One region of the Mesorhizobium sp. L-8-10 genome, then DNA from elsewhere that is predicted to be linked to it. Evidence: predicted binding sites of a transcription regulator. Region 1 holds the regulator's gene; each other region holds the start of a gene.
The links. The regulator LexA, encoded in region 1, represses DNA repair genes until DNA is damaged. The targets are predictions, from matches to a motif close to TGTTCNNNNTGTGTTCNG.
Positions count from the first base shown of each region.

Region 2: ruvC (crossover junction endodeoxyribonuclease RuvC) is a predicted target of LexA. The motif match lies at 5,454-5,471, and genes of this name have one in related genera.
Region 3: JN280_RS38590 (DNA recombination protein RmuC) is a predicted target of LexA. The motif match lies at 5,602-5,619, and genes of this name have one in related genera.
Region 4: JN280_RS39365 (ImuA family protein) is a predicted target of LexA. The motif match lies at 3,528-3,545, and genes of this name have one in related genera.

Region 1 covers NZ_AP023263.1:5,017,417-5,024,680, reverse strand. Annotated here, with positions in the region: gene trpD (anthranilate phosphoribosyltransferase) at 1-663, shown strand, start outside; gene trpC (indole-3-glycerol phosphate synthase TrpC) at 668-1,480, shown strand; gene moaC (cyclic pyranopterin monophosphate synthase MoaC) at 1,484-1,981, shown strand; gene JN280_RS23240 (molybdopterin molybdotransferase MoeA) at 1,978-3,189, shown strand; gene JN280_RS23235 (FkbM family methyltransferase) at 3,216-4,055, opposite strand; gene lexA (transcriptional repressor LexA) at 4,677-5,396, shown strand; gene JN280_RS23225 (NAD-dependent epimerase/dehydratase family protein) at 5,422-6,294, shown strand; gene JN280_RS23220 (ComEC/Rec2 family competence protein) at 6,278-7,264, opposite strand, start outside.
Region 2 covers NZ_AP023263.1:2,283,804-2,291,067, forward strand. Annotated here, with positions in the region: gene JN280_RS10725 (thiamine phosphate synthase) at 1-161, opposite strand, end outside; gene JN280_RS10730 (sulfite exporter TauE/SafE family protein) at 326-1,102, shown strand; gene JN280_RS10735 (acyl-CoA synthetase) at 1,255-2,895, shown strand; gene JN280_RS10740 (hypothetical protein) at 3,261-3,638, shown strand; gene rcdA (protease adaptor protein RcdA) at 4,048-4,581, shown strand; gene JN280_RS10750 (sulfite exporter TauE/SafE family protein) at 4,582-5,358, opposite strand; gene ruvC (crossover junction endodeoxyribonuclease RuvC) at 5,516-6,028, shown strand; gene ruvA (Holliday junction branch migration protein RuvA) at 6,266-6,886, shown strand; gene JN280_RS10765 (AbrB/MazE/SpoVT family DNA-binding domain-containing protein) at 6,984-7,264, shown strand, end outside.
Region 3 covers NZ_AP023263.1:8,339,228-8,346,491, forward strand. Annotated here, with positions in the region: gene JN280_RS38570 (PAS-domain containing protein) at 1-3,388, opposite strand, end outside; gene JN280_RS38575 (DUF1127 domain-containing protein) at 3,753-3,992, shown strand; gene JN280_RS38580 (alpha/beta fold hydrolase) at 3,973-4,815, shown strand; gene def (peptide deformylase) at 5,019-5,549, opposite strand; gene JN280_RS38590 (DNA recombination protein RmuC) at 5,652-6,911, shown strand; gene JN280_RS40080 (hypothetical protein) at 7,135-7,257, shown strand.
Region 4 covers NZ_AP023263.1:1,977,883-1,985,146, forward strand. Annotated here, with positions in the region: gene JN280_RS09215 (error-prone DNA polymerase) at 1-1,119, opposite strand, end outside; gene JN280_RS09220 (Y-family DNA polymerase) at 1,116-2,621, opposite strand; gene JN280_RS39365 (ImuA family protein) at 2,503-3,510, opposite strand; gene JN280_RS09225 (metallopeptidase family protein) at 3,702-4,145, shown strand; gene JN280_RS09230 (bacteriocin fulvocin C-related protein) at 4,420-4,956, opposite strand; gene JN280_RS09235 (hypothetical protein) at 5,141-5,425, shown strand; gene JN280_RS09240 (hypothetical protein) at 5,477-5,674, shown strand; gene JN280_RS40280 (GDCCVxC domain-containing (seleno)protein) at 5,647-6,021, opposite strand; gene JN280_RS09245 (porin) at 6,280-7,264, opposite strand, start outside.

The sequences.
Region 1 (7,264 bases):
TCCCAGACCGGCGCCGCCGACGTATTGATGGCGCTGGGCGTGAAGATCGACAAGTCGCCCGAGGCGATCAGCCACCTCATCCACGAGGCGGGCGTCGGTTTCATGTTCGCGCCCGCCCACCATCCCGCCATGAAGCATGTCGGGCCGACCCGCGTGGAGCTCGGCACCCGTACGATCTTCAACCTGCTCGGCCCGCTGTCCAACCCGGCCGGCGTCAAGCGGCAGATGGTCGGCGTGTTCGCCCCCGAATGGGTGGAGCCGCTGGCCGAGACCTTGAGAAATCTCGGCGCCGAGCATGTCTGGGTCGTGCACGGCGACGGCTTCGACGAGATCACCACGACGGGCGAGACCCAGGTCGCGGAACTGTGCGAAGGCAAGGTGCGCAGTTTTTCCATCGACCCGGAATCGGTCGGGCTGAAGCGCCACGCCCGCGAGGAGTTGCGCGGCGGCGATGCCGCCTTCAACGCCGCCGCCCTGCGCGCCGTGCTCGAGGGAAAGCCGGGCGCCTATCGCGACACTGTGCTGATGAATGCCGGGGCGGGATTGGTCGTAGCCGGCCGGGCCCCGACACTTGCCGACGGCGTGGCGATTGCCGCACGCGCGATCGACGACGGCGACGCGCTGCGGGTGCTCGACAAGCTCGTCCTCATCTCCAACGAGTAGGGTCATGGCCGACATACTGAAGAAGATCGAGGCCTATAAGCGCGACGAGATCGCCGCCGCCAAGGCTCGCCTGCCGCTGTCGGAGCTGAAGGCGCGCCTCGGCGACGCCGATGAGCCGCGCGGTTTCTTCTCCGCCTTGTCGGCAAGGCGCGCACAAGGCGAATTCGCACTGATCGCCGAGATCAAGAAAGCCAGCCCCTCCAAGGGGCTGATACGGGCCGACTTCGACCCGCCGGCGCTCGCCCGCGCATATGCGGAAGGCGGCGCTGCCTGCCTCTCGGTGCTGACCGATACGCCTTCCTTCCAGGGCGCTCCCGATTTCCTCGTCGCGGCCCGCAAGGCCGCCGCCCTGCCGGCGCTGCGCAAGGACTTCATGTTCGAGCCCTACCAGGTCTACGAGGCGCGCGACTGGGGGGCGGACGCCATCCTGGTGATCATGGCGAGCCTTTCCGACGATGAGGCGCTCGCGCTCGAGGAGACCGCCTTCGAACTTGATATGGACGTGCTGGTGGAGGTGCATGACGAAGCCGAGATGGAACGGGCGCTGAAGCTGTCGTCGCGGTTGATCGGCATCAACAACCGCAATCTGAGGACCTTCGAGACGAGCCTGGAGACCTCGGAGCGACTGGCCGGAATGGTGCCGGCTGACCGGCTGCTGGTCGGCGAAAGCGGCATCTTCACCCATGACGACTGCCGGCGCCTCGCGCGACACGGTATCGGCACCTTCCTCGTCGGCGAAAGCCTGATGCGCCAGGCCGACGTGACTGGAGCGACGCGCGTCCTGCTGCGCGGCGACGCAGCCGTGACGGCCGGCTGAGACATGGCCGACAAGTCCGGACTCACCCATATCGGCGCCTCCGGCGAGGCGCATATGGTCGATGTCGGGCAGAAGGCGGTAACCGAGCGGACCGCGGTGGCCGAAGGCACCGTCACCATGCAGCCCGACACCTTGCGCCTGATCCTCGCCGGCAATGCCCGCAAGGGCGACGTGCTCGGCACGGCGCGCATCGCCGGCATCATGGCTGCCAAGCGCACCCATGAGTTGATTCCGCTGTGTCACCCCCTGCTTTTGACCAAGGTGTCGGTCGACATCGATGCGGACGAGGCGCTTCCGGGCCTGCGGGTCCGGGCGCTTGCCCGCGTGACCGGCAAGACGGGCGTCGAGATGGAAGCCCTGACGGCCGCCTCCGTTGCCTGCCTCACCATCTACGACATGGCCAAGGCGGTCGATCGCGGCATGGTGATCGGCGGCATTCGCCTCGTCGAGAAGACCGGCGGCAAGTCCGGCGACTATCGCGCAGGCGAGAACCGGCCATGACCCTACTTCCGGTCGCCGACGCGCTTGAACGGTTGCTGGATGGGGCGGAGGCCGGACCGGCAGAGACGATCCCGCTGCACGAGGCGGCGGGGCGGGTGCTCGCCGCGCCGTTGAGGGCGCTGCGCACCCAGCCGCCCTTCCCTGCCTCGGCCATGGACGGCTATGCGCTGCGCGCCGCCGACATCGCGGCGGCGCCGGTTCGCCTGCGGGTCATCGGCCAGGCGCCGGCTGGAAAGCTGTTCGACGGAAAGGTCGGCGCCGGCGAAGCCGTTCGCATCTTCACCGGGGCCCCCGTGCCCGAAGGCGCGGACACGATCCTGATCCAGGAGAACGCGCGAAGGCTGGACGACGATACCGTCGAGGCGCTGGAGCCCGCGGCGGCCGGACGACACATCCGCCGCAAGGGGCTCGACTTCACCGAGGGCGACGTGCTGCTCGAAACAGGCCGCGTGCTCGACCCCGCGGCACTCTCGCTCGCCGCCTCCGCCAACCATCCGGCGATCGCCGTCGTGAAGCGGCCGCTCGTCGCGATCGTCGCTACCGGCGACGAACTGCTCCCCCCGGGAAGCACGCCCGGACCTGACCAGATCATTGCGTCCAACGCCTATGGCGTGGCGGCGGTGGCGAAGTCGGCCGGCGCAGAGGCCCTCGATCTCGGCATCGCGCCCGACCGCAAGGAAGCGATAGCCGCTTTGGTCAGACAAGCGCTCGACGCCGGCGCCGACGTCGTCGTGACCCTCGGCGGCGCGTCAGTCGGGGAACATGACCTCGTGCACGACGTGCTGACCGGCGAAGGCATGACGCTCGACTTCTGGAAGATCGCGATGCGCCCCGGCAAGCCGCTGATGTTCGGCCGGCGCGGCCCGACGCGCTTCATCGGCCTGCCCGGCAATCCGGTCGCCAGCCTGGTCTGCTCGCACCTTTTCCTGAAACCACTGCTGGCGCGGCTCGGCGGCCTGCCCCACCGATCCGACGTCGGCGAGGCCGTGCTCGGCGCCGCCATGGCCGCCAACGACACCAGGCAGGACTATGTGCGCGCCAGCGTGAGCACCGCCGAAGACGGCCGGCCCGTGGCAACGCCGTTCCCCGTCCAGGATTCCTCGATGCTGCGAACGCTCGCCGCTTCCAACGCGCTCATCGTTCGCGAGCCGCACGCGCCGGCGGCGGCGAAGGGCGACGCCTGCCGGGTGCTTTATCTCAGAGGGTGAGCGGCCACACTCGCATTGCCACCATGTCAGCCGAACAGTGCCTTCAGTCCGCTTCGCAGGCCCTTCGGTCGCCATGATCGGGGCGCCACGACCAAGTCGACCCAGCCCCGCCCATTTCGGTCTAAGGATTCGACATAGGAGACAAAGTGTTCGGCTTGATCTGGAGAGATCGTATGCGAAAGGAGTGTGGACACAGCAGGGTAGTTGTAGGCAATGCGTTCCGGATACTCGGCCACGAGATAGTCGGCTGACAGGGAACGGGCAAGCTCTGCGGGGTCCGTCCCCTGGGACTTCAGCCACATCGGGGCGAATTCCATCTTGATGATCCAATCGGATCGGCTTCGCATGGTGGTCGCAAAACCTTCCAAGACATGTTTTTCATGGCCTTGAGTGTCTACCTTGAGGAAGGTCTTGCCCTCGATGCCCCGATCCTTGAACAGATCATCCAACGCAATCTGCGGTACCGAAACCTTGGCCCAGCCGTCCATCGCTACGCGGTTATCCAAGGTGGATTTCGGGTTGAGAGAAAACGAGCCGCCGGCATCGGTCTTCGCGCTCGCGATGGCATGGATCAGTTCCGGCTCATTGAGCCCGTTGAGGGCGAAGTTGCCGGGGATGATCTCGACTAGTCGTTGGTCGGCTTCGATCGCGACTATGCGAAGGTCCGGAGCGGAGCGGCGAGCAAATACGGAAACCATGCCACTGTTTGCGCCGACATCGATGAAGTTTCGGAAATGTTCCTGAGCGAGCAGCCGATACAGACCTGACGCCATCTCTTCGAATTGCCGGCGCTGCCGGTACCAGTCGGCGTCCTGCGGCAATGTGTGCAGCCTGACCGGACCGATCGCAACTTCTGACAGGCTCATCTCGTCGGATCCCTCGCTTGAGCGAGTTCCTTCTTCCATCCCCGAAAGAAAATGTCCATGCACAGTAATCTGCGGAAGCTCTGAAACTCGTCCTGAAACATGAAGGCTGGCACAGCGATTATCGCATCGCACCAGGCGCAGCGACGATTAAGGGCGTAACAAGATGGTATCCTTTGAGTAGTCGGCGGCGTCGACCGCCGCGCTCTTTGGGATTGGATCGGGAAGGCGGCATGCCCGACAGGGAAGCCAGAAGCACCGCAAAGCGAGAAAGCCTGCGATCCTTGCGCCACCCCATGTCTATCCTCCGGTCTAACCGGCGCACCGAGCCATCCAGTATCGTCGGCCCTGTGCTACGGGATCGTTTACGCCCCTTCGGTGCGCTTGACACTTGCCCCAGCTGTGATGGTGAGGCCGCTTGGCAAGCAGCGCTAGAGTCGAATGGAGAGCCAGCCGACAACGTCAGCGTAATCGATTGCAATAGGACCGAACCGGGCGCCGAATGACGGGGACCGCCGCCGGCGCTGCTCGCAGTTCACCCGAATTTAGCCAGTTGCGGAACACAACTGGAACAGATAGTGTTTGTTCTGGTTTTGTTTATGATCTGATTCCTTGAGGAACGGCATGCTGACGCGCAAGCAACATGAACTGCTTCTGTTCATCCATGAACGGCTCAAGGAAGCGGGCATCCCGCCGTCGTTCGACGAAATGAAGGAGGCGCTCGACCTCGCTTCCAAATCGGGAATTCACCGGCTGATCACCGCGCTCGAGGAGCGGGGCTTCATTCGCCGGTTGCCGAACAGGGCCCGGGCGCTCGAGGTCATCCGACTGCCCGATTCGATCGCGCCGGGGCTTGGCGGCGCGCGCAAGTTCTCGCCGAGCGTCATAGAAGGCAGCCTGGGCAAGAAACCCGCGCCCCCTGCCCGTCTTCCCGCCGCCGGCAACGACGACGAAGCGACTGTGGCGGTCGCCATACCTGTGATGGGCCGGATTGCGGCCGGCGTGCCGATCGAGGCGATACAGCACAAGACCCACTCGATCTCCGTTCCACCGGAGATGATCGCCGGCGGCGAGCACTATGCGCTCGAGGTCAAGGGGGACTCCATGATCGAAGCCGGTATCTTCGACGGAGACACGGTCATCATCCGCAATGCCAGCACGGCCAGCCCCGGAGAGATCGTCGTGGCGCTGGTCGACGACGAAGAGGCGACGTTGAAGCGCTTCCGCCGCAGGGGCGCGTCGATCGCGCTCGAAGCGGCCAATCCCGCCTACGAGACACGAATCTTCGGACCCGACAGGGTGAAGGTGCAGGGAAGACTGGTCGGCCTGATCCGCAGATACTGATACCGACGGCGCATCCGGCATTCGTGTGGGACGGATCGTTGTCACCGGCACGGCGGGTCTGGTCGGTTCCGCGATCGCGGCCGCGTTGCGCAGAACGGCGGAAGTCGTCGGCGTCGATATCAGGCCGGGCGCCCAGGTCGATGTGCTGGCGGATGTTGCCTGTCGCAGCGACGAGCTTTCGCGCGCCTTTGAGAATGTGGAGGCGGTGGTTCACACTGCGGCGCTGCATGCGCCTCATGTCGGCTCGATCGACGAGGCACGGTTCTGGAAGGTCAATGCGGAGGGCACGGCGCGCCTCGTCGATCTGGCGGTCGCCCACGGCGCCAGCCACTTCGTCTTTACCAGTTCCACATCCGTCTACGGACATGCATTGGTTGCCGAGGGACGCGCAGCCTGGATCGATGAAAGCGTCACGCCGGAACCGCGCGACATCTACGATGTGACGAAGCGCGCGGCCGAGGAGCATGTGCTGGCCGCGGCGTCCGGAATCCGGGCGACCATCCTGCGCATGGGCCGCTGCTTTTCCGAACCCTCGCCAGACATGGCGCTCTGGCGCTTGTATCGCGGCATCGACCGGCGTGACGTGGTCGATGCCCATCTCGCTGCGCTGCGGCGCAAAGGCCCGCGCGGCGAAGTCTATGTGATCTCCTCCTCGTCGCCGTTCCTGCCCGACGATGCCGAAGCCTTGTGGAACGACGCGCGCGGCGTCATCGAAGCCCGCGCGCCGGATTTCGCCCACGCCTTCCGGCGGGCGGGGTATCGTCTGCCGGCACGGATCGATCGTATCTATGCCACGGAGAAGGCTCGCAGGGGATTGGGCTTCCAACCGCGATACGACGGTCTGGCCGTCCTTGCAGGCGACTGCGATCCTTCGCCATTGCCTAGTCCGGCATCGTGACCGCAGACTTCCGCGCCTTCGGCCGGAACGGCGGCAGTCCGCGCGCCTCCCGCGAGAATTGCCGATGCGCGTGCCATGGCCGATAGGGCTCCGCCAAGGTGAATCTGACGATCGGCCTCTCGCCGGACAGCGATATTTGTGCGGTTCCCTGGCGCGCCAGATGCCGCTTCGTGATCACGAGCGAGCTGTCGTGCGGGCACGGGTTCTCAGCGGTCGCATCGTCGATCACGATGAGTGCGGCGAAGCCGCAGGCAGCCAGAGCCGCCTCGGCCGTCTCAGCATGAGCCACGAAGACGTCGGGCGCCTGTCGCCCAAGGCACAGGCCCCCGCCGCAGAGAAAGCCGACGGTCACCGGCAGGTCGCCGTGCCGCAGCAACCTTGCAGGAGACACGCCGACCGGGCCGGACGCACCCTCTTGGGTCCGTCCGGCTTTCGCCCCTTCCGGTGCGGCGGCGCCCGATCCCGTCCGGCTGGGCTTCGCCAAGGCCCCCGTTCCTGTAGCGCGTTGCCAATCCTCTACCGTAAAGCCGTTCGGACGGGAGCGGTTGACGGCGAGCCGGCCATCCTGGAGCGGCATCCCGACCAGGCGCGCATCCTCGGAGACGAGCACGTCGGGCGAAGAGCGCGTTGCGACCAGGGCGAGGCCGGCGACCACGAACGGCAGCGACAGTGCGCGCAGCCAGGTGGAGGCGAGCGTCGCAATGACGAGTGCTGCCGTGATCGACACCACCGCTGCGACCGGGACGGTTCCGACGGCGTCCAGGGGCGAGCGGTCGGAGAACCAATCGGCGACCGAGACCATGACCGCCAGCCCCCGGCCCATCGTGTCGAGGAATATCCCGTCGAGGCCGAAAGGCATGGCCGCCATCGCCACCACCGCGCACGGCATCACGATGACAGACACGATCGGCATCGCGGCCAGGTTGGCAACGATGCTGAGCGGAGAAACCCGCTGGAAATGGTAGACGCC
Region 2 (7,264 bases), 2.7 Mb from region 1:
TGGAAGCCTTCTTCGTCCATTCCGTATTGCGGCAGAATGAGCGACGCGACGTCACCGGCATCGAACGCGGCAGGCAGCGCCGCTATGAAACGCTCCGCGGCCGTCTCGGGCGGAGCGATCAGGACAAGGCGGCAACGGTCGGGCAGGCTGGCTTCAGTCATCAGAGGCTATCCGGGCTTTGCCTATGCAGGCCGATCATGGTTGCATTGCGGCATAAAGTACCGGCGCTGCTTTGAACAGAGCGCCCTCCCCACATGAAAGCTCTCGCCAAGTCGGCGCCCAGGGGTTAGACCAGCAAGCTCCCGCCGTCGTTCCCCGCATTCGAATGCCCGCACTCCTTTCCGATCCCTGGTTCATGGCCGTCGCGGTCGCGGCGGTGATCCTGGTCGGCCTGTCGAAGGGCGGGCTGGGCGGCGCCATGGGCTTCGTCGGGGTGCCGATGATGGCGCTGGTAATGTCGCCGGTCCAGGCCGCGGCGATCCTGCTGCCGATCATGGTGCTGATGGACATCGTCTCGCTGTGGACCTGGCGTGGAAACTATCATCTGCCGACACTCAAGGCGATGCTGCCCGGTGCTATGCTCGGGATCGGCCTGGGCTGGCTGACAGCCGCGGTGGTCACGGTTCCGATGATCCGTTTCATCGTCGGCGTCGTCGCCATCGCCTTCGTCGGGCGCTGGATCTACCAGCAGTTTCGCCACGGTTCCGCCCATGTCGCAAAACCCCGTGCGCTCGTCGCGACCTTCTGGGGCACGGTGTCCGGCTTCACCAGCTTCGTCGCCCATGTCGGCGGTCCCCCGTTCCAGATGTATGCGCTTCCGCTGCGCCTGGAGCAGCGCATTTTCACCGGCACGAGCGTCATCTTCTTCGCCGTGACCAATGCGGTGAAGCTCGTTCCTTATTTCGCGCTCGGTCAGTTCGATGCGACCAACCTCACCATCTCGGGCCTGCTCATGCCGGTGGCGCCGCTCGCCACGCTCGCCGGCGCCTGGATCGTGCGGCGCATGCGGCCCGACGTCTTTTATGCTTTCTCCTACGCCACCGTGGGGCTGATTGCCCTCAAGCTTGTCTATGACGGAATCTTCGACCTTGTAACGCCGTGACCGGCGGCCGAATCTGTGGTCAAAGCCTGCGGCGCATCGCGTGAAGAAGGATTCACGCGATGCGCCGCAGATTCTTGATTTGACGCATGTCTTTTTCCCGAAACCGCTGCACACTTTCGGGAGACATGCTTTGGGAGAAACGGGAGGACCGAATGAGCAATCCATACGAGCAGGACCTCGACAGGCAGGGCGCCAACCACCAGCCTCTGACCCCGCTTACCTATATGGAGCGGGCGGCGAAGGTCTATCCCGATCACGTGGCCATAATCCATGGCGGCCGTCGCGTCAGCTACCGAGAGTTCTGGGAGCGGTCGCTGCGGCTCGCTTCCGCGCTCGCGGCACACGGGATCGGCAAGGGCGATACGGTCAGCGTGATGCTGTCGAACACGCCGCCCATGCTGGAGGCGCATTTCGGCGTGCCGATGGTGAAAGCGGTGCTTCACTCGCTCAATACCCGGCTCGACGCGGCGATCGTCGCATTCCAGCTCGACCACGCCGATTCGAAGATCCTGATTGTCGACCGCGAGTTCTCGGGCGTCGTCGCCGAGGCGCTGAAACTCGCCAGGGTCAAGCCGCTGGTCATCGATTTCGACGATCCCGAATATGCCGCCGACGCTCCTTATCCGAAGGGCGAGCGCATCGGCACCGTGGATTATGAGGATTTCATGGCGTCGGGCGAGCCTGGCCATCGATGGTCCATGCCCGACGACGAATGGGATGCGATCTCGCTCAACTACACTTCCGGGACGACGGGCAATCCGAAGGGCGTGGTCTATCATCACCGGGGCGCCGCGCTGATGGCCTATGCCAACACGATCCACGCCGGCATGGGAAAACATGCAGTCTATCTCTGGACGCTGCCGATGTTCCATTGCAATGGCTGGTGCTTCCCATGGACGCTCGCGGTGCAGGCCGGCACGCATGTGTGCCTGCGCTGGGTGCGGGCCAAATCCATGTATGATGCGATCGCCGACCATGGGGTCACGCATCTCTGTGGCGCCCCGATCGTCATGGCCACGCTGATCAACGCGGCCGAAAGCGACAAGCGCATCTTCCCGCAGACGGTGACCTTCAACACCGCCGCCGCGCCGCCGCCCGAAGCCGTGCTCGCCGGCATGGCCGATGCCGGCTTCGCCGTCACCCATCTCTATGGATTGACCGAGACCTACGGCCCCGCCGTGGTCAATGAATGGCACTCCGGCTGGGATGCGCTGGACAAGGACCCGCGCACGGCGAAGAAGGCACGCCAGGGCGTGCGCTACGCTGCACTCGAGGGCCTGACCGTGATGGATCCGGAGACGATGACGGAAACCCCTGCCGACGGCGAGACGATCGGCGAAGTGATGTTCCGCGGCAATATCGTCATGAAAGGCTATCTGAAGAACAAGCCGGCCACCGACGAGGCGTTTGCCGGCGGTTGGTTCCATTCGGGCGACCTCGGCGTGATGCATCCCGACGGCTATATCCAGCTCAAGGACCGGTCGAAGGACATCATCATCTCTGGCGGCGAGAACATCTCCTCGATCGAGGTGGAGGACGCGCTCTACAAGCATCCCGCCGTCGCTTCCTGCGGTGTGGTCGCGCGCGCCGACGAGAAATGGGGCGAGGTGCCGGTTGCCTATGTCGAACTGAAGCCGGGAGGATCGGCGACCGAAGCCGAGATCATGGAACACTGCCGCGGGCTGCTGGCGCGGTTCAAGGTGCCGAAGGCGGTGATCTTCGCGGAGATCCCCAAGACGTCGACCGGGAAGATCCAGAAATTCGTGCTGCGGCAGATGGCCAAGGAGTCATAGTGGCCGCACGTCCATCTGGGCGCACGAACGACGCGTTGAGATCGACGCATCGCGCTCTCCCAAACTCACGGTTTCGGAAAGCGACGCCGCGGGGCACGCGGATGCTGTTTGCACGCGGCCGGCACGGCGAACCGGTTTGCCCGGCGAGGCGCAACCGCCTGGATGATCTTCCTTTCCTCCCTGCACCAACCGGAACCGACTGGCGGCGCGGCGAGATCGGCAGGCCTCGTGCATAAGACTGAGGCATTTGCCATGAGAGGCCTGTTTTCCAGCGAGCGCTAATATGACACTATCCGACCACGGACGGCGGTCGACGAGACGTCGAATCGTTCCCGTGGGGGTTCACAGGGCAATTGGGGGTTCTCATGAAAGGGGTAGCACGCAACTTCTTCGCTCTGGCCATCATCTACGCGATCTGCGGCATGGTGTTGGGCCTGAGCATGGCGATCAGCCAGGATCACGGCCAGATGCCGGTCCACGCACACACGATGGTGGCGGGTTTCCTGATGTCGTCGGTGTTCGCATTCTTCTATCATCTGTTTCCGGCCGCTGCCGCGTCGCGGCTTGCACCTGTGCATTTCTGGCTGACGACGCTGAGCGGCATCGCGCTGCTCGTCTCGCTCTATTTCTTCCTCGCAGGGAATCCGGCGATCGAACCGGTCACGGCGATTGCCTCGGTCTTGTTCTTTGTGGGGATGCTGCTCTTCGCCTGGATCGCGCTTCCGGTCTTGCGGCGCGCCTGAATTGCCATACCGTGAGCTGCAACGAATCACGGTAACACAACCAACGGTAGGCGTAGCGCGTGCGATTGTACCCTAACGGGACAGATGTGAGGCGCTGGCTCAAAAATGGCGCATGCCGTTAACCCTTCATTAAGCTTTACAGGTGTTTACTGTGTGCATCCAGTGATCTGGATTCTTACCGAGTGGTTGGAGCCACTCTGTTTGACGCCTCCCTGTTAAACTCCTGAGAGCCGCTTTTGCGGCTCTTTTTTTGTGTCCCGCGACCTGGGACAGCTGCATTAACCCTTTGTTAAACATGCGCTTGCCTTCGATTGAGGCTTGGCGCATTTTTGAGGCTCGTAATATAGCTGCGGGGACCTGGACAGGGCCGGAACGGCCGGACGGGCATAGTAGTGCAGGGGCGTCAGAAATGAATGAGCCGTCGATGAGCAGCGCGGTGACGATAAGCCTGGCCGAACGCCGGGTTTTCTCCAATTCCTTCAAGCCGTTGTACAATGAAGGCATGGGGCTGGTGGAGCAGGCCGCCGAGTATCTGGACGGCCAGGGGCGCAGTGACGCCAAGAAGCTGTCCCGACTTTCCGCGACGCTCTATGCGGCCGAATCGATGCGGCTGACCACAAGACTGATGCAGGTGGCTTCCTGGCTGCTCCTTCAGCGCGCCGCCAATTCGGGCGAGATGACCCGGGACCAGGTGGCAGCGGAAAAGGCGAAAGTGCGCCTGGATACCGCTTCGGCCAGCGAAAGCGCGGAAGGCTGGGTGGAACTGCCGGATGCGTTCCGCGATCTCGTCATTCGTTCGCTGCGCTTGCAAAGCCTCGTGCGGCGCATGGATGATGAAGTCTATGGCGGCAACGGCAACCTGCCGTCGCCGCACAGCCTGCGCCGGTCCAATCCGGTTTCCGATCAGATCACGCTTCTGAGCACGGCTTTCGGTCGCGGCTGATCAACCGCCGAAGGCTGCCGCGATGCCCTGGAACAACCGGTCGAAGACCGGCAAGGCGAGCAATGCCGACAGAACGATCAGGCCGAATGTGACGAGCCTGTAGGCGTTCTCGCTGGCGAGACCGAAGGCCCACCAGCCCGCGAGGATGCCGGCGAAATAGACCGGCGCCGCCATGACGCCCATTCCCACCACACCGGGCTCGAACAGACCGGCGAACCATAGATTCCCGATCGAGACGAACTCGCCAAGGAAGAAGAGGGTCAAAAGATTGGCTCGTACGATGACGGCGGGGAGCCCGCCGGCCATCCAGTAGGCGATGACGGCCGGCCCCGGTATCGAGGCCAGGCCGGAAAGCACGCCCGCCACGCCGCCGACGCCGATCGAGACCGCGGGATTGCGCGGGCCCCGCCAGCGCCAGCCGGCATAAAGGACGACGACGCAGGCGAAGATCGAGATCGAGATCAGCCAGCGCAGCACTCCGGCATCACCCGCGCTCAGGAGATAGACACCCGCCGGAAAGAGCAGGAGCATGCCAAGAGCGACGGGAAGGACCTCGCGCCAGCGCGCGATGCGAAGGGCGGGCAAGGTGACCGGGATCGCCGGAAGCGAATCGATGATGACGATGATCGCCAGCGCCGCCTTCGGCCCGTAGAGCGCGCCCGCGACAGGTGCAACGATCATGCCCGTGCCGAAGCCCGACAGGCCCCGCGCGACGCCGGCCACCAGGACCACGGCGAACAGAGTGAGGGCGGCTATGTCGATAGCGGGTATCGTCATGACCGCCGTCTGCGTGAACCTGATGGCGAAAGGCAGGGGCAGGGCTAGGTCAAGCGGTGGACCAAAGGTCGTCGGCAGATTGCGGCATCGCAGCCTGTTTCCCTTTTGTTCACATTCTGCTGGCATCAGGGTCCGAGACGCCGATAGAGTGGAGACCATGAGAGAAACGATTCGCATCGTCGGCATCGATCCGGGCCTGAGACGTACCGGCTGGGGTATCGTGGAGTCGCTCGGAAACTCGCTTCGCTTCGTGGCGTCGGGCACCGTGAGGTCGGACGACAAGGCTGCACTCGCATCCCGGCTATGCCAGCTTCACGATGGGCTCGCCGAAGTGCTGCACGCCCATATGCCCGACGAGGCGGCGGTGGAGGCGACCTTCGTGAACAAGGATGCGTCGGCGACGCTGAAGCTCGGCCAGGCCCGCGGCGTCGCCATGCTGGTGCCGGCCCGCGCCGGGCTCGCGGTCGCGGAATATGCGCCGAACGCCGTGAAGAAGGCGGTGATCGGCGTCGGCCATGGCGACAAGAAGCAGATCCACATGATGGTGAAGGTTCTCCTGCCGAAATCGGCTTTCGACACGGATGATGCGGCCGATGCCCTGGCCATCGCCATCTGCCATGCCCATCACAGGCAGAGTGTTCCGGCCAGGCTTGCGGCGCTCGCCGGGTGAGTGAGAAAGCGACGGGCGGCTTCGAAGGGGCACCGGCCGGGGATGGAGAGGCCCCTGTTCTTGACTTGTTCCGGGTGCCGGGATAAGCGGCCTTAACTGTGGGAAATCATCTCCAGCATATCAGGCGGCATTTTTTCGACGGATAGTATCGAGTTCCTTGTCGGCGCGTCGGAATGCCTCTCTGTCCGGCAATCCCCACGAGTTGTTTTCCGGCATCACAGCAGCGGATAGGGATCCATGATCGGTAAGCTGAAAGGGACGCTCGACGAGATCGGCGAAGACTATTGCGTGGTCGACGTGCATGGCGTCGGTTACGTCGCCTACTGCTCGGCGCGAACGCTGGCTGCCCTGCCGGGGCCGGGAGAGGCCGTGATCCTCTTCATCGAAACTTTCGTGCGCGAGGATATGATCCGTCTCTACGGTTTCCAGTCGACCCTGGAGCGCGAATGGTTCCGGTTGCTGCAGAGCAATGTCCAGGGCGTCGGGGCGAAGGTGGCGCTGGCGGTCCTGTCGACGCTTTCGCCGCCCGATCTCGCCAATGCGATCGCCCTGCGCGACATCGCCATGGTTTCGCGCGCGCCGGGGGTCGGCAAGAAGGTCGCAGAGCGCATCGTCACCGAGCTCAAGAACAAGGCGCCTGCTTTCGCCGGCTCCGCCGCGGGCACGATCGGACTGAAGCAGGAACTGGGAGAGGGCGTGGCGCCGGCGCCGGTCGCCGACGCGGTTTCAGCCCTGACCAATCTCGGCTATTCGCGCGACATCGCGGCAAATGCGATCGCCGCGGCGATGAAGTCGGCCGGAGAGGACGCCGACTCGGCCAGGCTGATACGGCTCGGACTGAAGGAACTGGCGCGGTGACAGGGAGGAAACGCGGCGTCCCGATGAAGCTCCCGTTTGCAACGGTATGGCATTCTTACTAGATTCCTGCGGTAGGAAACGGCGACGGAAGTAAGAAATGGGTGCGTTCACGACGATGACGTCCAAGGGGCAACTGACCATCCCCAAAGCGGTGAGGGACGCCTTGAAGCTGGGGCCGGGCACCAAGTTCTTCGTGACAGTCAGGGACGGCCAAGTCGTGGCATCGCCGAAGAACAGGCAGGTCAAAGACCTTGCGGGCATGCTCGGCAGGCCGCCTTCCGGTGAGGTGCTGTCGGTCGAGCAGATGAATGAGGCTGTCAGGGGAATTGCAGGCGAAGAGGACGAACGCATTACGCGGCAGTGGCGGGACGGTCGCAA
Region 3 (7,264 bases), 3.3 Mb from region 1:
CTGAACGGGCTACCGTCACACGGAAGCCGTCATTCGACAGGACCTCGGCAATGAGGTCGCCGACCTCCTTCTCGTCATCCACCACCAGGCAGGCGAGACCGGTGGGAGCCGCCAGCTCCGTTCGCGCGACCTCGCTTGCCGCCTCGCCCCTATCCGAGGCGGGCAACGAAACAACGAAGGCCGATCCGCCGCCTTCTGACGTCTCCACCTTTATGGTTCCCCCGTGGGACTGGACGATACGGTGACAGAACGACAGCCCGATCCCCGTGCCCGCCCCGACATCCTTCGTCGTGAAGAAGGGCTCGAAGATGCGCGGCAGTATGTCCTTCGGGATCCCAGGCCCCGTGTCGGCGATCTTGACGACGACGCAACCGCTCCTTGGCCGAAGCTTCGTCGAGACCGATATCCTCCTGCGGCCCTCCCAGTCGTGCAGGGCCTGTTCGGCATTGACGAGCAGATTGATCAGGACCTGGCTCAACTGGTCGGGATCGGCCCAGATCGGCGGAAGTCCCGGCTGGTGGCGGACCGACAGCTCGATGTCGGAAGACCTGATCGCATATCCCGCCACCTCGATGGCTGCGGCGACGACATCGGCGATCGCCACATTCGAGGTCTGGGCGGGCTGCTGCCTGGCCATCGCCAGAAAGGTCCTGACGATGCGGGCGCAACGCTCCGCGGCCCTGCAGATCTTGTCGGCCCTCTCGGCCGTCTTCGCGTCCGTCGCAGTCTCCTTCAGCATCAGCGACATGCCGAGCACGATCGACAACGGGTTGTTGAGCTCGTGCGCCACTCCCGCCAGCAGCCCCCCCAGCGCCGACATCTTCTCGTTCTGGTGAAGCGTCTCGCGCTGGCGTTCCAGTTCCTGCTGCATCTCGATACGGTCGGTCAGGTCGTAGGTATGCGAGACGATGACCTTCTCGCCCTTGAAGTCGATGAGGCGGGACGAAATCGAGCACCAGCACGCCTCACCATTCCTGCGCCGCAACTGGGTTTCGAATTCGTCGACGGCCCCTTCCTTCAGCAGCCGCTCCACATAGTGCTGCCGGGCGAGCGGATCGACGTAATATTCAAGCGCGCTGGCTGCATCGCCGTGCAGTTCCTCGGCCGCGGGGCTGCGATAGAGCAGCTTTCCGTCATGGGCGCGCGTCATCTGGATGTTGACCGGGCAAGCCTCCAGCACCTTGCGGACCAGTTCGTCGGCCTCCTTGGCTGCCAGTTCCGCCTTCTTGCGTTGGGTGATGTCGACCCGCGTCACGACGAAGCCGCCGTCACGCGTCGGACAGTTCGAAACGAAGAACCAGCCGCCGTCGGTATGCTGGAATTCCTGCTGGCGGAATTCACGACGGTCCTTCGCCCTTTCGGCCAGCCATTCGTCGATCTTGTCTGATGGAACCGGGAACTGGTTGCGCTCCGCCGTGACCCGCAGGAAATCAAACCAGTTCACGCCAGGGACGAGAACGTCGGCACTCATGGCGTGCATCTTCCGGTACTGACTGTTCGCAAGGACGAGGCGATCGTCCTTGTCGTAAAGCGCAAAGCCCTCGGCCAGCGACTCGATCGCATCGGTCAAACGCTCATTCGCCTGCCGGGTCTGCTCCCTCGCGCCGATCATGTCGTCGATGTCGGTCGTGTTGGAGACGATCACCCGCCGGCCCTGGAAATCGATCAGCCGCGCCGAGATCGACCCCCAGAAGATATTGTCGTCGGCATCGTATTGCCGCGCCCGGAAGTCGTCGATTCTGCCCTTGTCGAGCAGCACGCGGATCAGTGTCTTGCGGTCGTCCGGGTCGACATAATAGTCGCTGAGCTGCGGACGATCGCCGTAGAGCTCCCTGCTGGCCGGATTGCGGTAGAGGGTCTCCCCTTCGACCGTCGACATCCGCGTCGGCGACGGACAGGCATCGAGCACTTTCTGCATAAGCGCGGTCGCCTCGCGCTCGGCAGCCTCGGCTCTCTTGCTTTCGCTGATGTCGGCCCGCGTCACCACGAAGCCGCCGAGATCGGTGTGATGGATGGAGATCGCATGCCACCGGCCGTTGCCGAGATCCACCTCGAAGCGGCCCGGGAGTTCCCTGCGGTTGCGCATGCGTTCTTCGAGCCATTCGTCCTCACGGCCCATCGCGTCAGGATAGAGGCCGCGGCGCGCTGTCTCCCGGAGAAGGTCGGTCCATTTCATGCCCGGCTCGAGCATGGCTTCCAGCGGATGGTTCATCTGACGATAGAGGCTGTTGCAGATGACCAGACGATCGTCGTCGTCATAGAGCGCAAATCCTTCGGAAAGCGACGCGATGGCATCGGCAAGCATTTCGCGGGCGAGCGCGACCTCACCGGCGCGCTTCTTCTGCCGCGTCACGTCGGCAATGCCGGCCAGAACCACGTGCCGGCCCTGGACTTCGACGATCTTCAGGTTGCCGACTGCCCAGAACTCTTCTCCGTCCGGCGGCCTCAGCAGCGCTTCGCAATTCTCGACCGCGCCCTCCCGCAGCAGTTCGCGGGCAATCTCGACATATTGGCCACGATCGACAAAATAATCGGCGAAACGGTGCGGCTTGTCGCCGGCCTTGCCTTCGCGCCCCAACAGCCGCTCGGCCATGTTGCTTTGATAGATGACTTCACCCGTGACGGCATCGATCATCCAGACCGGCAACGGATGGTTCTTGATCAGGAAACCGAACAGATCCTCGCGCCGCTTGCGTTCCGTGATGTCCAGAACCCCGATGATCAGCGCCGGGCGCGCACGGTAGATGCCGCGCCTGCAATTGGCTGAACACCACGCGGTCGAGCCGTTGGTGCGGCGGAACTGGATTTCCTGGTCGCGGACGATGTCCTTGTCGCCCGCCCGCGACCGAACGGCGTCGAACTCGCCCTGATCGATGCAGTAGTCGGTCAGATACTGGCGTTCACGCGGCCGCCAGGCGCGGCCAAGCAGGTTCGAAGCGTCCAGGCTTTCATAGAGGATTTCGCTGCTTTCTTCATCGACGACCCACACAGGCAGAGGGTGGCTATCCGTTATGCAGCGGAAGATCTCGGCATTTTCCGCATGAGCAATCTGGGCGCGCTTCATTTCGGTGATGTCGACGGTCACCAGGGCCGACCCACCATGCGGCCGTGGGTGTCTCGTCAGTAGTTTCCAGTGCCCGTCGAGGGTCTCCGCCTCGATGGGCGGCTGGTCCAGCCGCCAGCGCGCCGCCGCTCGCTCGATGAAGTCCTCGGTCGGCTCGACAGCGAGCCCGTCGAAACTCTTGAAGCGGGCAAGGAGCCCACCGACGACCGACGCGACGTTTCTCGGTGACTTGCCGCGACCAGACTTTCTGATCGTGCCGGCTGTCTCCGGATCGGCGTCGACCAACAGGCCGTCGCTGTCGAAAAGAGCATATCCCGTGTGCATGGTGGCCACCGCGATATAGTTGCAACCGCTAAATTAGGTCTCGCTTGTATCGAGAGCGTTTCGGGCACTCGCTGTTTTGTTTCAGCCGTTTCACCATCCGTCGAGACGATGAGACTGACAGGACAGCCTCAGCGGCTCGCTCGCCCCGCCGCCGGTTCCGGCATCCCTGCACAATACCGACCCTCCTGCCGCCGAATGCCTGGCCCAAGACCCAGTCGACCGCCACGAAGGTTCAGCTGTCATTGATACCAGGACTGAAACAAACGAAGCAATAACGCACCAGAACAGAAAAACTCACGAAACATGCGTGAGCTAAACCTCACAGTGTCGTCGATTGGGCGACATCAACCAACGGAGCACTGACATGTCTACTTTGGCATCCGAACCGATCAACGGCGGCATCGGCAAAATTCTGGCCGCATCAGTGGTCGCCGCCTGGCGCGCGTTTCGCTCGTACAGGGCACGCCGCCTCACCATGTTGAAGCTCTCGGAACTCAATGACCATGAATTGAAGGACATCGGCATAACCCGATCCGAGATCGTTTCGATCGCCTACGGGTCGCCGGGTCAGCGGAGGCGCAGCCATGACAGCATCTGCTTTTGAACCGATCGCCCTCCATCCGGTCGTCGCCGACCCGCATCCGCCTGTCCTGGCATTGCACGCGTCGGCGAGTTCGGGTGCGCAATGGAAGGGGCTCGCCGACTACCTTCGCGGTCGCTACCGGGTGATCGCGCCGGATCTGCCGGGCTATGGCATGGCGTGCCTGCATGGGTCGCGCAACCTCGCTGATATCGCCGACCGCGTGGTCGGAGCGATGCTGGGAACCAGCGTGTCGATGCATGTGGTCGGGCATGGGCTCGGCGCGGCCGTCGCCCTGGAAATCGCGGCGGTGCGACCGGGTCTCGTGCGCAGCCTGACATTGATCGAACCGATGGCCTTCCATCTCCTGCGGGACGGCGACGGTTCCGATCTGGAACTGTTCAGCGAGCTTTCCGACCTTGCCGGGCGGATGGCTGCCTTGACCGCTGCGGGATGTCCCGAGGCGGGGATGCAGGCCTATGTCGATTTCTGGTATGGCGACGGCGCCTGGAGCAGAACCGGCGCCGGCCTCAGGAAAGTCCTTGCGCGACAGGCAGAGCATGTCGCGCGGGATCTCCTGGGATCGCTTGCATTGAACCGGTCGGCCGCGCACTGGAGCGACATCCGCTGTCCGACGCTTGTCGTCATGGGACTGGAAAGCCCCGTCGCCAGCCTTCGCGTCACCGAGATGGTAGCGGAAACGATCAATGGAGCGCGCCTGATGATGATTTCGGAGGCGGGCCACATGGCGCCGCTGACCGATCCGCACATCATCGATCCCATGATCGGCGTGCATCTCGGAATGGCCGACGGGCTCGGCTGGCCCGTCCGGGACCGCGCAGCCTGACATCAAAAGGCAGTGGATGTCGGTTTCCAGTGGGCGCCGAAGCATCCACCCGTCGTGGATGCTGCGGCATCCACGGGACCCTCGACTGCCGGCGCTGCCCCTCCGGGCCGCCTGGCTTTCGCGCCGACGGGCACGGGCCTCGCGGTCGCGTGCTCCAAAGGTCGATCTTGTCGTGTTGCAGGTTCCGGCGGCAGGCCGATGGCCTATCCAACCATCCGCTTCGGCGCCTTGTCCCTGGCGAGCTTCTTGAATTTCTTGACGACCATGTCGCGCTTCAGCTTCGAGATATGGTCTATGAACAGCACGCCGTTCAGATGGTCGATCTCATGCTGCAGGCAGGTCGCCATCAGTCCGTCAGCCGTGATCTCCTGCTCCTTGCCGTCGCCGTCGACATATCTGACCTTGACCACGGCAGGCCGCTCGACTTCGGCATAGTAATCCGGAATGGACAGGCATCCCTCTTCATAGACCGAGCGCTCGTCGGAGCGCTCGACGATCTCAGGATTGACGAAGATATGCGGAGCCTTCTCCTCGCCCTCCTTGGCAAGGTCGATGACCAGCATCCGGATCGGCTCGCCCACCTGTATCGCTGCAAGCCCTATGCCCGGCGCATCATACATGGTCTCCAGCATGTCGCCGGCGAATTTGCGCAGCGTATCGTCGACGCGCTCCACCGGCCTGGAAACCTGGCGGAGCAACGGATCGGGCAGAAGAATAAGAGGCTTGATCGTCATGCGCCTCACCTATGATGTCGCACTGGAGGCGTCAACCGGCCGTGCCGCCGCATGTTCATGTTCTGATCTGTTTCAGCAGGCCGAATCGGTTATGTTCACGACATGAACGAACTGACGAGCCTCCTGGCCGAACCCGTCGCCCGCCTCGGCGCGACGACGGTCACGCTTGGCCAGGCGTTGGGGCTTGGAGCCGGACTCTTCATTCTGTTCTTCCTCGTCCTGATCATCGCGTTATGGCGGTCGTCCCGCGGCCGCGCAGCCGTGGCGGAGGAGGCGGCCGAGCATGCGCGCGACACTGAAGCCCGCATGACCGCCATCCTGCAGGCCCAGTCGGAAATGCAGGGACGCATGGGCGCGATCGCGGATGTGTTCGGCGCACGTCAGGCCGAGCTCACCCAGGCGATCGGCCAGCGGCTCGATGCGATGACCGGCCGCATCGGCCAGACCATGGCCGACCAGACGCGCTCGACCCACGAGAGTCTCGCGAAGCTGCAGGAGCGGCTGGCGGTGATCGACACGGCCCAGGGCAACATCCAGTCGCTCGCCGGACAGGTCGTGCAACTCCAGGCTATCCTGTCCAACAAACAGGCGCGCGGTGCCTTCGGCCAGGCGCGCATGGAGGCCATCGTTGCCGACGGGCTGGCGCATGGCGCCTATGAGTTCCAGCCGACCCTGTCCAACGGCAGCCGGCCCGACTGCCTCATCAGAATGCCCAACGAAACGCCGTCGCTGGCGATCGATGCGAAGTTCCCGCTCGAAGCGTGGAATGCGATCCGCGCGGCCGAGAGCGCCGACGCACGGCGGGTGGCCGGCCAGGCGTTCCGGCGGGACATCGAGGTCCATATCCGCGATATCGCCGACAAATATCTGATCCCGGGCGAAACGCAGGACACGGCCTTCATGTTCGTGCCTTCCGAATCCGTGTTCGCCGAGATCCACGAGAACTTCGAGGCGATCGTCCAGCGCGCCCACCGGTCGCGGATCGTCATCGTCTCGCCGTCGCTGTTGATGCTGTCGATCCAGGTCATCCAGACGATCCTGAAAGACGCGCGCATGCGCGAGCAGGCGCATCTGATCCAGGGCGAAGTGGCCCGCCTGATGGAGGACGTCGCCCGGCTCGACGAAAGGGTGCGCAAGCTGCAGGTCCATTTCGGCCAGGCGGGCAAGGACATCGACGATATCCTCGTTTCGACAGGCAAGGTCACCAGACGGAGCCGGAAGATCGAGGCGCTCGAACTGGGCGGCGATCGCGCCGATCCGGCAGATGCTGCGGCTGACGGCGAGAACGGCGTGACGGCACGAGCCGCGGAGTCGCGAACCGGGCAGTTGCGGCTGCGCGTCGTGGACGGCGACGAGGCCTGAAAAGGATCAGTTCTCGTGCGGCGATGCAGCCGCCAGCGCCATGCAGATGACCTTTGTCGAACCGGAATGCGCCGCCATCTTGACCTCTTCGCCGCGACTGCGGCGGCCGCCGTAGGTCCTCAAGCAGTTTTCGGCATGGACCGGCGATGCCGATGCAAACCGCCTCTTGAACATCCCGGGACTTCGCGTTTCATTTCATGGCCACCATCCGGAGGAGCGAACCATGGCAAAAGGTCAGATGAAGGCGCCCAAGGAAGCACGCAAGCCCAAGAAGGACGCAAAGAAGCCCGCGGCCCCCGCCATCAAGGCGGCGCCCGTGAAGGCGATGAGGATCAAGGAAAAGTAGCAGCGCC
Region 4 (7,264 bases), 3.0 Mb from region 1:
GCCGCGTTTTTCGGAGATGAAGCGCTCGAACAGGCAGTCGATGATATCGGGACCCACCTCGGTGATGCCGATGCAGAAGCAGATCACCGAATTGGCGGCCGAACCGCGCCCCTGGCAGAGGATCTTCTTCCTCCGCGCGAAGCTGACGATATCGTGGACGGTGAGGAAATAGCGCGCATAGTTCAGCCTCTCGACGATGCCGAGCTCGTGCCGGATCAGTTCCTCCACCTTCTTCGGAACACCGTCCGGATAGCGGTTCTTCGCGCCCTCCCAGGTCAGCCTTTCCAGCTCGGCCTGCGGTTCCAAGCCGGATTCGGTCGGCTCGTCGGGATAGTTGTATTCGAGCTGCTGGAGGGAGAACCTCAGCGTTCCGGCGAAACGCAGCGTCTCGGCCAGCGCCTCGGGGTGGCGGCGAAAGAGCCGCGCCATTTCGGCCGGGCCCTTCAGGTGACGTTCGGCATTGGCCATGAGGTCGAAACCCGCCTCGGCCACCGGCACGTTGAGCCGGATCGCGGTCAGCACGTCCTGCAGGGGACGACGCTCCGGCGCATGATAGAGCACGTCGTTGACCGCCATCAGGGGCAGGCCGCAGGCCGCCGCGATCGCGGCCGCCTGTTCCAGCCTGAAGCGGTCATTGCCCGAATAATCCGGCGAGACGGCCAGCCACAAGGCTTCGCCGAAGCGCTCCTTCAATTGGCGGAGGAAGGCGTCCTGCTCTTCCCCATGGGCGGCGAGATCGGGCAGTGCGGCGAGCGACAGGCCCTCACCCCATTCAAGGAGATCGTCGCGGCGCAGATCCGGATTGCCTTTCTCGCCCCGCATATTGGCTTCGGTCAGCATGCGGCACAGCCGGCCCCAGCCCGCGCGGTCCCGGGGATAGGCGAGGATGTCGGGCGTGCCGTCGGAAAACACCAGGCGGCAGCCGGGATGATAGGGAAAACCGTCCACCTTGGCCTGCTGCCAGGCGCGCACCACGCCCGCCACGGTGTTGCGGTCGGCGAGCCCGATCGCCGAAAAGCCGAGACGCTGCGCCGAGACGAGCAACTCCTCCGGCCGCGACGCGCCACGCAGGAAGGAGAAATTCGATTGCACGGCGAATTCGGCATAGGGCGCGTTCATGCGAAGATTCCGTGCATGTACCAGCGCGGCGTAGCCTCCGTGGCGCCGTAGAAGCCTTGCCGGAAGAGCCAGTAGCGGCGGCCCTTGGCGTCCTCGATGCGGAAATAGTCGCGCGTGGCCGCATCCTCTTTCTCGCGCCACCATTCCGGGGCGATGCGCTCGGGCCCCTCGGCGCGGGCGACGTCGTGCAGGGCGCGCCGCCAGCGGAACCGCGCGGGCGGTCCTTCGGGAATCTCGGCCATCATCACCTCGACGGGCTCGGGAGGTCGGAACAGCCGGATCGGCCTGTCGGCCGGTCCATGTCCGCGCACTTGCTCCCTGGCGGCGGGACCGCCGGCTGCCTCGGCGAAGGGAACGGCGATCGCGGCGCGTTCGGGAATGCGGCTTTCGACCATCAGCGGCCGCAGCACCGCCGTCTGGCCGAGCCGGGCGCGCACCCGGTCGGCGAAGACGGCGAGTTCCTCGCCCTCGTCTGTCTCCACGCCGCCGAGATCGGCCTGCCCGATCTCCAGACGCGCGGCCTGAAGCACGGAGAGGCGGACGAGGTCGAAACCGAAGCCGGCGTCGATCACTCCTTCTGCCGCCGTCAGCCTTTCGTGGAACAGGCGCCGGACCAGACGCGGCTCGCGCAGCGGCCGCGACGTACCGACCGCGATGCGTGAGACGGCGCCGTCCACCCTGAACAGCGCCAGTTCGAGCGCCCGGGCGCCTTCGCCGCGCCGTTCGAGGCCCTTCTTCAGCGTCGTGGCGAGGATGAAGGCCAGCTCCTCGATATGATCGGTGAGCATGATCGGCTCGGCCAGATGCCGTTCGGCCGAAAGGTCGGCGACCGGCAGGCGCGGTGAGATCGCCTCGTCGATCCGGCCGAGCGCCTGGTCGAGCCGGATCAGCAACCCCTTGCCGAAGCGCCGCGCGAGCGGCGCGCGCGGCGCCGCCATGATGACGCCGGCCGTTCGCAACCCGACGCTTTCGAGGCCGCTGCGGGTTTCTGGGGCGATCCTCAAGGCGGCGAGCGGCAAGGGCGCCAGCGCCGCCGCCTCGTCGCCCGGCGCGATAGGGGACAAGGAGAAACGCGCTCCGGCCCAGGCCGCTCCCGGCGTGGATGCAAGGCCGGCCCGTGCGGAAAAACCCTGGTGGAAAAGCCGCAGCAGGAGGTCGTCCAGCATCGCCCTTTCGCCGCCGAAGAGATGGGCGCAGCCCGTGATGTCGAGGAACAGCCCGTCCCCTCCCTCGAGCGCCACCAGCGGCGTGTAGCGATCGCACCAGTCGGCCAGGCTTTCGAGCAGCCGCCGGTCGGCCTCCGGATCGGCCTCCACGACGTCGAGGGAAGGATGCATGGCGCGGGCGTCGGCGATGCCCATGCCGCGCTTCAGGCGCAACGCCTCAGCCTGCTCGTCGAGGGCGGCGATGCACTGGGTGTTGTTCTCGCGATGGCTGAAGACGAGCGGCGGCCTGGCGCTCGCCGGACCGGAACGCCAGGACCGACCCAGCCGCTGGCGCAGGATCCGCTCCGCGCTGAGATAGGGGAACCATAGAGTCAGGATTCTCTGACCCTCTTTCCTGAAATGAGAGGTCATGGGGGTTCCACTCCACGATGAACTGCCCGGCAAGGGCAAAACGGCTCTTGTCGATGCCGACGGAAAAGGCCGGATGGCCGACGGAGCCGGCGAGCGGGCCGGCCACCGTCGCGCGCGGCGTGGCGGGGGCAGCCGATACGACGAGGCGAAGCGGTGCGGCCGTCGGTTCCGGCGCGGCCGATTGGCGCAGCAGGAAGACGGGATGCCCGGCGATCTGCGCTCGCCGATGCAGCCGACGCGTCGCGGTGAGGTCGAGCCTGTGCGGATTGCCGCGTATTTCCAGGAAGACGGCGCAGAGGCCGCTCAGCCGAGCGGCTTCCTCCGCGACCCACAAGGCGTCGGCGGGTTTCTGCACATCAGAGACGAGCAGGTCGCCCGGCGCCAGCCCACAGAAAGCAAGAAGCCCGGGCGCATAGGGAAAACCCCCCTCGCGGAAGGCTTCACCCGTGCCGATCCACAATATGGGGGCGCCGGCATGACATTTGCGGGCAAGCCCGGCCAGCGCCAGCGCAAAGCCGGCGGCGGCGCCAGCGTCGCGGGCATCGGGGCCGTGGATTTCGGTCAGCGCGGCTTCCGGCAGGCCGCCGCCGAGTGCGGCGTCGAGGCGTGCCGCTCCCGTCCTCAGCCCCGCCGAAAGCCGGGATTTGGCTGCCAGGCCGGCCTGGCGCAGGATCACGCCGTCGGCCGCGGCCGGCACAGCCGCGACATCCGGGGCGGGCGGGGCATCGAACCGCTCGGCGAGAGTGCCTTCGATCCTGGCGATTTTCCGGCGCAAGGACAAAATAGTTTCCCGCGCCACGGCGGAGGTCGCCATGTCGGTTGCTTCCGGTCTGTTCCTGTTATGTTCTTATGGATTCCAGAGCCGGCCTCAAGAGTCAAGCGTGTCGATTGAGAATTTATTCCTTAAGCGTGGCGCCCTGTGCTGTCGTCTTCATGAATAAGGCGAACCACATCCAGTTTGAGAAATGCCGGCCGAAAGGCTATATCCCGCCAAAAGGACAAAGAATGGCCCGCATCTATCAGACCCGAGCCTGGCACGACCAGCTGTCGCCGTCGATCGAGGAAATGGAACTTCTGGCGCTGGAAGCCTATGCCCATCTACCGGAGGAGTTCCGCACCCTCACCGGCGAGATCATCATCCAGCTTTCCGAGTTCCCGACCGACGAGATCATGGACGACCTGTCGCTGGAGACGCCTTTCGACCTGCTCGGCCTGTTCGAGGGCCGCGGCATCGCCGAACGCTGGACCCCGCAGACCGGCGAGGGACCCAACCGCATCACGCTCTACCGCCGCGCCATTCTCGACTATTGGGCCGAGAACGAGGAGACGCTGGGCGCCATCGTCACCCATGTGCTGATCCATGAGATCGGACATCATTTCGGCCTTTCCGACGACGACATGGAACGGATCGAGGAAGCCGCCGACGAGGTCGCGATCCCGCCGACCTGAGTTGGCGGGCACCGGAACGCCTGGCGACAGGACCGGTCGCCACCGGCCGGTTGCATTCCGCTCGGCCGGAGGGACGATGATCCCCGCGGTCCCTACGACTGGATGGTTCTGCTTCTGCCACGGCTCGATCCACGATTGTGCCGGAGGGTGCAGGGCCCGCAGCCGCAATCTCGAAGTTCCGCCGCATGAGCTCCCGGATCACGGTCGAACCCGGATGATGACGTCTCCTCGCGAGAACGTTGCGACCTCTCAGACGACGCGCGGCCCTGGAGGCTCACGGACCGAACTGCCCCGTGCATAGACCGTCGCAGATCTGCAGCCAGAAAAAGCCGCAGCCCCTGACCGGGGTGCAGCCGCCGGCGCGGCATTGAATCAGCGCGCCACAGGGATTGCCTCGCAGCAATCCCGAATCGGCGGAACGACATTCGCAGGCTGGCAAGGCTCCGCCGGCCTGCATGATGACCGGGCTCTTGCAAGCGCCATCGCCAAGGTACTGAGTGTACTTTTGCAATAGCGTGAAATCGGGAAAGAGCTTTTCCAGCCTCGGCGCCAACTTGTCGATATATGCCACCGCTGCCTTGTTCTTCTTGGGGTCCGAGTAGCTTTCGGGACGCAACCGCTCGGCGAGATCCGACAGCGTCGCCTTCTGCCCTTTGTCGTACACCGCCTCGATCCCCTCGCGCAGCCGGTCCTGCCAGAGTGCAGCCTGGTAGGCAGCCGGGAGGCCGTCGAAGATGAGTTTCTGTTCGCCAAGGCTGAGTGCGGCGAGCCCATTTCGGAAGGTGGTCAGGTAGTCCGATATGTCTAGCATAGCGAGACCTCACCGTTACGGTTATTTGATTGTACTATGTATAGATTGGTATCTCAACCAGAATCTAAGGCATTCCTTCCGAAAATGTGCAGCGCTTTCTCAAAAAAAGACATTGGCTCGATCAAGAACGTACAGCATTTCGCGTAAAGCCTTACTCTCAGTTCGATATCATTAAGAAAATTTTATGAATTTCGGCGAAAGCTCTGAATTTCAATTCAAAATTGAACATGGCGCACTTACTCACCGCAAGAGCAGAAAACAGAACCTTTCCAGGCTTGAAATCGGCGCCCTTCCGGCTCGAAATGCCGGACTTTGCCTTGGGCTGATTTCATACCGTTGGGGCGTGGCCCACGCCCGTTGGCGCGAAAGCCAAGCGGCCCGGAGGGGCCGCGCCGGCGATTGGTATGGATTCCCGGACCGCGGCCAGATCCGGATGACGATATCTCCTCTCGATAAACGGCGAACTTGACCCTCCAGTTGCTGGAAGCGGTAAGCTTTCCAAAACTCGGAGGAACCGGGGATGGCAGAACGCGTCGACAGGCTGGAACGCGAGATCGTCAGACTCTTCAAGGTTGCGTGCCGGGCAAACAGGCCGGATGTCGCCGAGCATTTGTTGCGCGCCCTGGAGACCTTGGAACGGGAACCGGGCATTCGGGATCATGCGCGCTGCCATTGCGCGTTGATGGAAGCCTATGGGGAACTCATCCGGTCGCATTGATGCTGCCGAGGCGCGACCGGTCGGTTCCGCCCGGCTTGGGCTATCGCCAGGGACGGCATGATGGACAGGCGGGATGGCGCTAGCCTGTCCTGACCCTCGCCATTGTCGTGTTCGCGATTGCGGCGCTCGACAAATATCTGCGCAGCAGCGCAGCGGTGCAGCAGCGCTCCGCAGCCTTTGCAGTCGTAGAGGAACCGGCAGGCGTTGATCGGCATCGTCTCGGTCTCCCGATGCCCGCAGCCGGGGCAAGTGATCGTGCTCCGCAGGACCGTCATGTGGTCTGTCCCCCTCCCTGAGACGTCGGGGTCGCGAATAGTGCCGGATACGACCGGGACCCGGTCACTCATCGGCTGGATCCCTGGACGGACGCGACCGATAGCCGGCTTCGGCGGTCGCAGCGGTCAGGGCGGCGATGTCGGCCAGTGCGTCGTCGAAGGACACTGCCGCCGTTCCTTCTTCGAAGGAAATCTCGACCCATGATCTGCGACATCGCATTCGCGACGGAAGCGAGCAGGATCGGAAGGGCGAATTCCGTGCGAGCGTAAGATGGTGCGAGTGGTTCACCGGCGCCCGGAAGCTCCGGGCGCCGGCGAGCCGAAGCGTTCTCAGAAGTAGCGCTTGAAACGGAGGAAGCCGGAAGGGGTACCGTCGAGGCCGTCGACCTTGTCGAAATGGATCTCGCTGCTGATTTCGAAATTCAGCACCGGCGACCAGACGAGGTTCAACTCGGCGCCATAGGCGTTGAGGCCCGAACTCACGTCGGAGCCGACGTCCGAATAGAGGTCGCCGAAATACTGGAAGGCGGCCGAGGCGGCAAATTCCGGCGTGAACTGGTGGAAGTAGGAGCCCAGAACCGACCATTCGGAGTTGACGCCGAGCGCGCTCGACGAACCGTAGGTGTTGTCGCTGTCGGAGTAGAAGGCCAGCACGCGGAGCGAGGAGCCGGGGCTGTTCGGCACGTTGAGCTGCAGGCCGAGCCCGGCGCCCCAGCCTGCTTCGTCGGCGAAGGCGCCGGGCCGGCTCTCGTCATAGCCGAACTTGGCCCAGACCGAGCCCCAGCCCTGGTTGACGCCCACCTTGGCGACGATGTCGGGCATGTAGCCGTCGCCGGCCAGCGCGTCGTCCTCCAGCGAGATCGTACCGAACAGCCCGTAGGCGCCGGTGAAGTCGTAGCCGATCTGCTGCGCCTGGCTGTAGCCGTAATACATGCCGTAATAAGAATGGGCGCCCCAGTTGGAGGCGCCGCCGTTGCGTGTCGCGGACCACGCCGATTCCGTATAGCCGGCGTAGAAACCGCCCAGCTGGACGAAAGCCTGGTCGACACCGACGGGGAAGTCGACACCGCCGGTCGAGACGCCTTCCGCCTCGAGGCGGATGAAGCTGCGCAGCGTGCCCCAGTCGGTCTCGGACCGGGCGTCGAAGTTCAGTCGCGCCCTGCTGCTCTTGATCCAGCCATCGGCATCGGCGGCGCCGCCGATGAAGGCCGGCGTGTCGCTGGAATTCTTGTAGCCCTCGGCGCCGATCTGGTACCACATCCAGCCGTTGACCGAGAGGCAGGTCTCGGTGCCGGGGATGTAGAAGAAGCCCGCG